DNA from 3 places in the Mesorhizobium sp. AD1-1 genome. Region 2 is predicted to be linked to each of the others. Evidence: predicted binding sites of a transcription regulator. Region 2 holds the regulator's gene; each other region holds the start of a gene.
What was found. The regulator PhoB, encoded in region 2, activates phosphate uptake and scavenging genes when phosphate is short. The targets are predictions, from matches to a motif close to TGTCATNNANCTGTCAT.

Region 1 (3,278 bases), 140 kb from region 2:
GCGACGGAAGCGCAAATCGATCCACAGCGCCGATGCCGACAGAACCAGGATCACCAGTGTGGCGGCGGCGGCCGCGAAAGCCTGCGAGGTCGGCTCGATCGTGTATTCGGATATGACGATCGAGGGATCGGGGAAGATCGAGACGGCACCCATACCGATGAAATGCAGGGTGCAGATCGCCAGCGTCAGCAGCACCGCGCCGCCGGATGTCGCCTTCAAGGAGGGGCGGCGCTGCACGACACGCAGCGCCAGCGCCGCGAGCGTTACGCCGGCCAGCAGGGAAACGGCGACAAGCAAGAGGTTCCACTCGATACGGCCCTGAACCTCGAACGCCGCCATGCCGATGTAGTGCATGGCTGCGATACCGCCGCCCAGCACGGCGCCGCCGACGAGATGATAGTCGAACTCATCCCGCAAGGTGGCGATCCACATGCCGGCTGCCGTCAAAGTGACCGAAGCAGCGAGCGAAAGCACGGAGAGTGCCGGATCATAAGCACTGGGTATGCCCGGTGTGAATGCGAGCATGGCGATGAAGTGCGTTGCCCAGATGCCAAAGCCGGTCGAAGTGGCCGCGATCATCAGCCAGGCAAGCCGGTTCCGATCTGTGGAACGGCTTATGTGCTGAAGCAGGTTGACAGCAGAGAAGCAGGAAATTCCGCAGATCAGCGCGGCGAGTGCGACCAGTCTCAGATCATGTTCGTTGACGATACAATTGTAGACCGTCAGCATTTATTTCACCTGATCTTTGGAAATAAACAGGGCAGCAGGATTGAGTAGCGCGTTGCCGTTGAAGGATCGATAAAGTCGGCTGCAACCTTGGCGTGTCTCTTCGGGTTGCTGCGGCTGCAATCAGGGCTGACACGCCGAAAGCGAGCTTGACAGTCCCGACGGTGCTTCCTGGCGCGCTTGTCGTCGCGCCAAGCCGGCTAACCGTATCGCTCTCCATGCCTCCAAGCGGAGGCGAGCGTTGCGTCAGGTAAAGGGTGAAGTTCGTCGATCTGCAACAAAACCGTTGTCTGATTGTCATGAGCGACACATATTGCCTTCGCGGGAGTGCCCCCTTTCGCCAATGACAAACGGGAGATGAAACATGAAGTCCTTCGGCTTCGCGGCCGGTGTTGCCGCTACCTTTATGACGCTTTCCTCAACCTCCGCTTTTGCCGTCACGCAGATCAGTTGGTGGCACGCCATGACTGGCGCCAATGCCGAAGTCGTCGACAAGATCTCCAAAGATTTCAATGCCAGCCAGAGCGACTATGAGCTCGTTCCGGTGTTCAAAGGCACGTATCCCGAGACGCTGAATGCCGGCATTGCCGCCTACCGCGCGGGCCAGGCGCCAGACATCATCCAGGTGTTCGACGTCGGCACCGGCGTGATGATGGCGGCCGAAGGTGCCATCAAGCCCGCAGCCGATGTGTTGACCAGCGCTGGAATGACCTTCGACAAGAGCCAGTATCTGCCAGGCATAGTCGGCTATTATTCGAAGCCGGACGGCACCATGCTCTCCTTCCCCTACAACTCCTCCTCGCCGATCCTTTATTACAACAAGGATATCTTCAAGAAGGCTGGTCTCGACGTCGATAGCCCACCCAAGACCTGGAATGAAGTGTGGGAAGACGCCAAGAAGATCAAGGCGAGCGGCGCGGCCGCCTGCGGCTACACCTCGACCTGGCTGACCTGGATACATCTGGAGAATTTCGCGGCCTGGAATGACGTGTCATGGGCCACCCAGCAGAACGGTCTGGCCGGCGGCGATGTCGAGCTCAAGATCAACGCGCCGATTTTCGTCAACCATTTCCAGGCGCTGGCGGACCTCGCCAAGGACGGCACCTTCAAATATGGCGGCCGCACCTCCGAAGCCAAGCAGATCTTCCTTGCAGGCGAATGCGGGATCATGACCGAATCGTCCGGCGGGCTTGGCGATATCGTCAAGTCCGGCATGAATTACGGCATTGGCCAATTGCCGTATGACAGCGACGCCAAGGGTGCGCCGCAGAACACGACGCCGGGTGGCGCCAGCCTGTGGGTTTTCGCGGACAAATCCGATGAGGAATACAAGGGCGTCGCGGCCTTCTTCGCCTACCTGTCGAAGACCGAGGTGCAAGAATACCTGCACCAGAAGTCGGGTTATCTGCCGGTAACGCTGGCGGCTTATGAAGCGACCAAGAAGTCCGGTTTCTATGACAAGAATGTCGGCCGCGAGACCCCGATCCTGCAGATGACGGGTAAGATGCCGACCGACAATTCCAAGGGCGTACGTCTGCCGAATCTGCCGCAGGTGCGCGATATCCAGAACGAGGAGTTCGAGAAGATGCTCGCCGGCCAGCAGACCGCGCAGCAGGCGCTCGACAATGCGGTTACGCGTGGCAATGCCGCGATCAAGGAAGCGCTGGGGAATTAGAGCGAGCGCAGGTCCTTGCTCTACGGCGCACCCACCTGTCCCGCCGGGCATCTCCCCTCGTGAGGGGAGTTTTGCCGTCCTTTGCGATTTCGCCAATGGTCGATGATGCCCAGTCCGAAACGCTCATCAAAGCCATCTTGGCGGAGAGGGGTGCCGCATGGTGCCGCCCGCCTCATCACCTCGGAGTGGCTCCGTGACCCCTCGCGTCGTGTTCCCCAACAAGGTCCTTCCCTACCTGCTTGTGGCGCCGCAACTGGCCATCACGCTCGTTTTTTTCTACTGGCCGGCCGGTCAGGCGTTCTACCAATCCATGCTCAGGCAGGATCCGTTCGGGCTGAGGACCAAGTTCGTCTGGTTCGCCAATTTCAGGAAAGTGCTTGCCGATCCGGCCTACCTGAACTCGATCAAGGTCACGGTGGTGTTTTCCCTTGCGACCGCTATCGTCGCCATGTGCGTGGCGCTCCTGCTGGCGGTCATGGCAGAGAAGGTGGTGCGCGGCAAAGGTCTCTACCGCACGCTCTTGATCTGGCCCTACGCGGTGGCGCCGGCGATTGCCGGTATGCTGTGGCTGTTCCTCTTCAACCCTTCGATCGGGTCGCTGGCCTACATGCTGAGGAGTTTCGGCATCGCCTGGGATCCACTGCTCAATGGCACCCACGCCATGATCCTGCTGGTGTCCGCCGCTGCCTGGAAGCAGATAAGCTACAATTTCCTGTTCTTCGTCGCCGGCCTGCAGGCGGTGCCGAAAGCCTTGATCGAGGCGGCGGCCATGGACGGCGCCGGCGAGACCAAGCGATTCTGGACCATCGTCTTCCCGCTGCTTGCGCCGACGACCTTCTTCCTGCTGGTCGTTAACACCGTCTATGCCCTGTTCGAC
Region 2 (3,278 bases):
TCGCCGTGTCGCCCGAGGTGATCCTGATGGACGAACCGTGTTCGGCGCTCGACCCGATCGCCACCGCTCGCGTCGAGGAACTTATCGACGAACTGCGTCAGAACTATACGATCGTCATCGTCACCCATTCGATGCAGCAGGCAGCGCGCGTGTCGCAGCGCACCGCGATGTTCCATCTTGGCTATCTGGTCGAGGAGGGCGCCACCGACAAGATGTTCACCACCCCCGACGACAAACGCACCCAGGACTACATCACCGGCCGGTTCGGCTGATCTCTGGCATATGAGGGACGAAGATCATGGGTGAACATACCGTCGCATCTTTCGATGAGGATCTGGAGCAGATCAGCCAGCTGATCCGCGACATGGGCGATCTCGCCCGCTCGATGGTCGGTGGCTCGACCAGGGCTTTGCTCAATTCGGACAATGCGCTGGCGCAGCGGGTGGTTTCCGACGACGCCATCATGGATGCACGCCAGCGCGAGCTGGACGATCGTGCCATCACGCTGATCGCCAAGCGCCAGCCAATGGCCAACGATCTGCGTGCGGTAGTCGGTTCGATCCGCATGGCCGGCGACCTCGAGCGCATCGGCGACCTTGCCAAGAACATCGCCAAGCGCGTCGGCACTGTCGGGCTGAGCGTCACGCCGCACGACCTTTCGCATTCGATCGACGCGATGGCGCAGCTGGTGCTGATCCAGGTGCAGGGGGTCGTCGACGAGTATGCCGCCGCTGACGCGGCAGCGCTTGCCACGCTCCGAAACAATGATGAACGCATCGACGTCAAATACACATCGGTGTTCCGCGAACTTCTGACCTACATGATGGAAGATCCGCGCAACATCACGGCGTGCACGCACCTGTTGTTTTGCGCCAAGAACCTCGAGCGGATCGGCGACCACGTGACCAACATCGCCGAAAATGCCTATTATGTTTTGACCGGCACGCAGTTGCCAGCCAACCGTCCGAAGCAGGACGAGACGGCAATGTCCGCGCCAGCGGCATGACAGGGGTGACCAGCCGATGATCGCGCCACGCATCATGGTGGTGGAGGATGAGGAGCCGCTAGGCGTGCTGCTCCGCTACAATCTCGAATCCGAAGGTTACCAGGTCGAGGTGGTGACGCGCGGCGACGAGGCCGAAATCCGGCTGCAGGAGAACGTTCCAGACCTTCTGGTGCTCGACTGGATGGTGCCTGCGGTTTCCGGTATCGAACTCTGCCGCCGGCTAAGGATGCGTCCCGAGACCGAGCGGCTGCCGATCATCATGCTGACCGCGCGAGGCGAGGAAAGCGACCGCGTGCGCGGCCTCTCGACCGGTGCCGACGACTATCTGGTCAAGCCTTTCTCGACGCCGGAGTTCATGGCCAGGGTCAAGGCGCTGCTGCGCCGGGCCAAGCCGGAAGTGCTGTCCAGCGTGCTCAAGGTCGGCGATATCGTGCTCGATCGCGAATCGCACCGTGTCTATCGCAAGAAGAGCGAGATCCGGCTCGGGCCGACGGAATTCCGCCTGCTTGAATTCATGATGCGCCATCCAGGCCGCGTGTTCTCGCGCAGCCAACTGCTCGACAATGTCTGGGGCGAGACGATCTACATCGACGAACGCACGGTCGATGTGCATGTCGGCCGGCTGCGCAAGGCGGTCAACAACGGCCGTATGCCCGATGTCATCCGCACCATCCGTGGGGCGGGTTACGCCATTCGCGAGGACTGAACTCCCTCGTTTGAACTCACGCCACGTTCTTGCCGCCGAGACCGGATCTCGCCTGCACGCCCGGCGCAAAAATCTCCTGATCGACGAAGATCAGCGCCCGCATGGCGCAGCCTTCGCGGATCAGCGGCAGTTCGTTCGGCTCGGTGTCGAAGGAAATCGACTTGGAATGCTGGCCGCCGGCGGTCTGGGCAATCGCTTGCCGCAATGCCGGCTCGATCAGGTCGAAGGCGGCGGCGCTGACGCCGACCATGGCGACCGGCGCCGGATCGATCAGCGCAAACAGGCTGCCGAGGCCGTAGCCGAGCGCTTCGCCGGCCTTGCGATAGGCTTCCCGTTCGGGCCCGTCCCTTTCGCGGGCGGCAGCAGCCAGGGCGCGCATGTCGGCGTCGCTGACATCGGCGACGGGCTCTGCATCCTCGCCCATCTGCCGCGCGTTGCGCCAGATGGCATAATTGCCGGCATAGGCTTCGACGCAGCCGCGCCGTCCGCAGCGACACAGCGCCCCGTTCGGCCGATGAATCATGTGGCCGAATTCGCCGCCCGAGGAATGGGTGCCGGTGAACAATTCGCCCTTCAGCACCAGCCCCATGCCGATGCCGTGCGACAAAAGGATAGCGATGAAATCGTCGCGGTAACGATCGGGGTCGCGCCAGCGCAGCGCCACCGCCATCATGTTGCAATCGTTCTCCATAATGGCTGGGATGCCGAACTCCTCTTCGAATATGTCGGCGAAGGCGATGTCGGTGTGCGGCGTGATCGGCGACCACAGCATGGCGCGGGCACGGGTGTCGGTGATGCCCTGGACGGCCAGCGCGATACGAGCGATGCTGCGCACGTCCAGGTCGGGATCTTCCAGGCGGCGCCGCACGATTGCCGTGCACTCACCGATCAGCGAGTCGCGCGACATCGTCAGCGTGTCGAGCCGACGCTGTTCCTCGGATATTACCTGGCCGGCATAGTCGATGACGGCGACCGAGAGGAAGTTCAGCGACAGCACCACGGTCATTACCGCGGCCGCTTCCGGATTGAGGCTGAGGCCGACCTGCGGACGGCCGCGTTTGAGCGAGCCGGCCTCGCTCGGCTTGCTTTCGGTCAGGATGCCTTCGACGATCAGGTCGGATGAGATCGCCGAGATCGTCGAATGGCTGAGGCTTGTGGTTGCGGCGATCTCGGTGCGCGACGGCTGTCCGGCGCGGCGCACCGCCGCGATCACCATCGCGCGGTTGCGGCGGCGCAAATCGTCGTGGCGGATTCCGACCGACATGCTCTTTCATATCCTCCCGGTCGCCGCGGTTCTTCCTGCCCTGGAACGCTGTCGGTGACGCGGTCAAATACTGGCAGAAGCCGCGCGCCGTGTCATTTATTTATTCCGAGGCTCGAAAAAAATTCGAAACGACATCAAAATCCATCAGAATCGATGTTGACAGCGTTCGGGCGTTGGCCCAGTATTTTTTCGAGGCTCGAAAAAATAGGGCCTCTGTGCCGGCCCTCGGGCCAGTTTGGTCGCGCCATACGCGGCGCAGGGAGGATAATATGAAAAGATTCACAGCCGCCATCCTGGCGGGT
Region 3 (3,278 bases), on a different contig from region 2:
GTCGATTTGCCGATCAGATGCCGCTTCGGTCAATCACCAGATCGGCGGCACCAAAGCGGTCCTTTGCCGTCAGCTGCTGGTGCCAGTAGGGATAGAGCAAGGGCGGCCGGCTGACCGCGTCGAGGCGCTCGCGCTCCTCGCCCGAAAGCACCAGGCTTGCCGCCGCGATGTTGTCCAGGAACTGCGTTTCCGTCCTGCCGCCGATCACCAGGGAACTGATGGACGGCCGGCCAAGCAGCCAGGCCAGCGCCACCTGCGCTGCCGACACGCCGCGCTGCGCGCCGATCTCCACAAGCACATCGACGATCCGCCACAGCCGGTCCTCGTCGCGGATCGGTGGTTCCGACCAGCCCGCGAGTTGGCGGGCGGTGGGGCTGTCACGGCGGTATTTGCCGGACAGCAATCCGCCGGCAAGCGGGCTCCAGACCAGAACGCCCAGCCCCTGGTCGACGGAAATCGGCAGCAGTTCGTACTCCGCTTCGCGCGCTTCCAGCGTGTAGTGGATCTGCTGCGTGATGAAGCGCGGCTGATGACGGCTGTCGCTGATGCCGAGCGCCTTCATCACCTGCCAGCCGGAATAGTTGGAGCAGCCGACATAGCGGATCTTGCCCTGGGCAACCAGCGTGTCGAGCGCGCCGATGGTTTCCTCCAGCGGCGTCACGCCATCCCATTCGTGCAGGAAATAGATGTCGATGACGTCGGTCTTGAGCCGCTTCAGGCTCTTCTCGCATTCCCGGATCAGGTGATGGCGCGACAGGCCTTCGTCGTTTGGACCTTTGCCGATCCGCATCCGTGCCTTGGAGGCGATCAGCACGTCGCCCTTGCGCTTGCCGCCGAGCGCTTCGCCGATGATTTCTTCGGAAATGCCGTTCGAATAGACATTGGCGGTGTCGATGACATTGATGCCGGCGTCGATACAGAGATCGATCATCCGGCGCGCTTCGTCGAGATCGGTCTTGCCGACCGCCGAAAAAGCTCCGGCGCCGCCGAACGTCATGGTCCCCATGGTCAGTGTCGAAACTTTCAGGCCGGAACGGCCGAGGGTGCGGTATTCCATGTCGGTCCTCGCGATTGCATTGGGAAAGGGCTGGGGAGGGTGCCTGAATGAGGCCGCTATTTGTAGGACAATTTGGGCGACGTGTCTCCATGCCAGCGCGGCGGATCGATCATGCCTGGCTGGATCGACAGCGGTGGTGACCATGCTCGCGCTGCAATAAAACCGTCATTGCAGGCCTATATGGAAGTCGGCTCAGGTGTTGCCGTTCCCGGGCTGTAAGCCGGGAGTTTGGGGCGCCGGACGTGGATCGACAGAGCTTGCAAGTGGAGCAGCCGATAATGACCGAGCTAAAACAGAATTCTCCGGCCAGGGATTGGCTTGAAGCCGAGCTCGCCGACACACTTGACGAAGACTATGAGCTCGAAATGTCGGAGCCGGCGCTGTCGATGGAGATCGCCAAGATCTACAAGAACTCGCATCCGCCTTCGATCGATCGCATGCAGTATTTTCGCGACCTGATCACCCTGCAGTCCGAATTGATCAAGCTGCAGTCCTGGGTCGCCCACCACAAGAAGAAGCTGGTGGTAATCTTCGAGGGACGCGATTCGGCCGGCAAGGGCGGTGTCATCAAACGCATCACCCAGCGCCTCAACCCGCGCATCTGCCGTGTCGTCGCACTGCCGGCGCCGACGGAGCGCGAAAAGTCGCAATGGTATTTCCAGCGCTATGTCCCGCATCTGCCGGCCGGCGGCGAGATCGTGCTGTTCGACCGCTCATGGTACAACCGCTCGGGCGTCGAGCGGGTGATGGGCTTTGCCCAGCCCGATCAGGTCGAAGAATTCTTCCACGACGTGCCGGAATTCGAGCGCATGCTGGTCCGCTCGGGCATCACCGTGGTCAAATACTGGTTCTCGATCACCGACGAGGAACAGCAGATGCGCTTCCTGATGCGCATCCACGATCCGATGAAACAGTGGAAACTGTCGCCGATGGACCTGCAGTCGCGCGTGCGCTGGGAGCAGTACACCAAGGCCAAGGAAGAGACCTTCGCCCGCACCAACATCCCGGAAGCGCCCTGGTTCATCGTCGAGGGCAACGACAAGAAACGCGCGCGGCTGAACTGCATCGACCATCTGCTCAAGCAGCTGCCTTACGAGGAAGTGCCGCACGAGGAGATCACTTTGCCGGAGCGCGTCTTCAACCCCGAATACGAACGCCAGGTGCTGCCGCGCGAGCTCTACGTACCGGAGAAGTATTGAGGCAGACGAAGCTGCGATCTCCCCCACGCGGGGGGAGATTGGCTCTCCACCTTACGCCCGCTTGATCACCACATGCGTCGCGAGCGGGGTCGCCACCTGCTCGCTGCAGATATAGCCGAGCTTGAGCATGTCCAGGCCGGCAAAAAGGTTCTCGCCCGTGCCCAGCAGCAGCGGCGCGATCGCCAGATGCATCTCGTCGATCAGTTTTTCCTGCAGATATTGCCGTATGGTGGCGACGCCGCCGCCGACCCGCACATCCTTGCCGCCAGCGGCAGCCTTTGCCTGTTCAAGAGCTGAATGGATGCCGTCGACGACGAAGTGGAAAGTGGTGCCGCCCTCCATCGTGATCGGTTCCCGCTTGTGATGGGTCAGCACGAAAACCGGCACATGATAGGGCGGGTTGTCGCCCCACCAGCCTTTCCAGCTGTCGTCAGGCCATTCGCCGCGGATCGGTCCGAACATGTTGCGGCCGAGGATCCAGGCGCCGACATTTTCGAAGCTGCGCGCCGCGAACGCCTCGTTGACGTCGGTGGTGCCGCCATCTTGTCCGAGCACCATCTCGCGGAAGGTGCGGGTGTCGACAAACCACTTGTGCAAGGATTCCCCACCGACGCCGAGCGGATTTTGCAGATCCTGATCGGGACCGGCGCCATAGCCGTCGAGCGATAGGGTGAAAGCGTTGACGCGAAGTTTGGACATGCGAGCCTCCTCGATAACCGATTGTGTTTTGCAAGCAGTTTTTTTGTAACAAACCGATTGTGAATTGCAAGCGGTATTTTCAAGCTCAAACGAAGCCCACGCAACGGTCAAGTGGCCCTCGCTATGGATTCCCCGGCCAAGAGCCGGAAATTGGTATGGATGTCGAAGCGGATTGGCCGACATTGCTCGCCGCGACCGGCCGTCGTCGCGAAGAGAAATTACCCCTTCAGCATCTCCGCCACTTCGGGTGCGAAATAGGTCAGGATGCCGTCGCAGCCGGCGCGCTTGAAGGCGAGCAGCGATTCCAGCATTGCCTTCTCGCC

Region 1: ugpB (sn-glycerol-3-phosphate ABC transporter substrate-binding protein UgpB) is a predicted target of PhoB. The motif match lies at 1,011-1,027, and genes of this name have one in related genera.
Region 3: ppk2 (polyphosphate kinase 2) is a predicted target of PhoB. The motif match lies at 1,210-1,226, and genes of this name have one in related genera.

Annotation. Positions count from the first base shown of each region.
Region 1 covers NZ_JAIUGP010000005.1:216,286-219,563, forward strand. The annotation lists gene LB519_RS12645 (EAL domain-containing protein) at 1-729, opposite strand, end outside; gene ugpB (sn-glycerol-3-phosphate ABC transporter substrate-binding protein UgpB) at 1,091-2,401, shown strand; gene ugpA (sn-glycerol-3-phosphate ABC transporter permease UgpA) at 2,559-3,278, shown strand, end outside.
Region 2 covers NZ_JAIUGP010000005.1:73,176-76,453, forward strand. The annotation lists gene pstB (phosphate ABC transporter ATP-binding protein PstB) at 1-272, shown strand, start outside; gene phoU (phosphate signaling complex protein PhoU) at 299-1,006, shown strand; gene phoB (phosphate regulon transcriptional regulator PhoB) at 1,023-1,712, shown strand; gene LB519_RS11955 (ROK family protein) at 1,729-2,976, opposite strand; gene xylF (D-xylose ABC transporter substrate-binding protein) at 3,246-3,278, shown strand, end outside.
Region 3 covers NZ_JAIUGP010000006.1:74,501-77,778, reverse strand. The annotation lists gene LB519_RS13695 (aldo/keto reductase) at 14-1,057, opposite strand; gene ppk2 (polyphosphate kinase 2) at 1,336-2,256, shown strand; gene LB519_RS13685 (dihydrofolate reductase family protein) at 2,308-2,955, opposite strand; gene hemB (porphobilinogen synthase) at 3,174-3,278, opposite strand, start outside.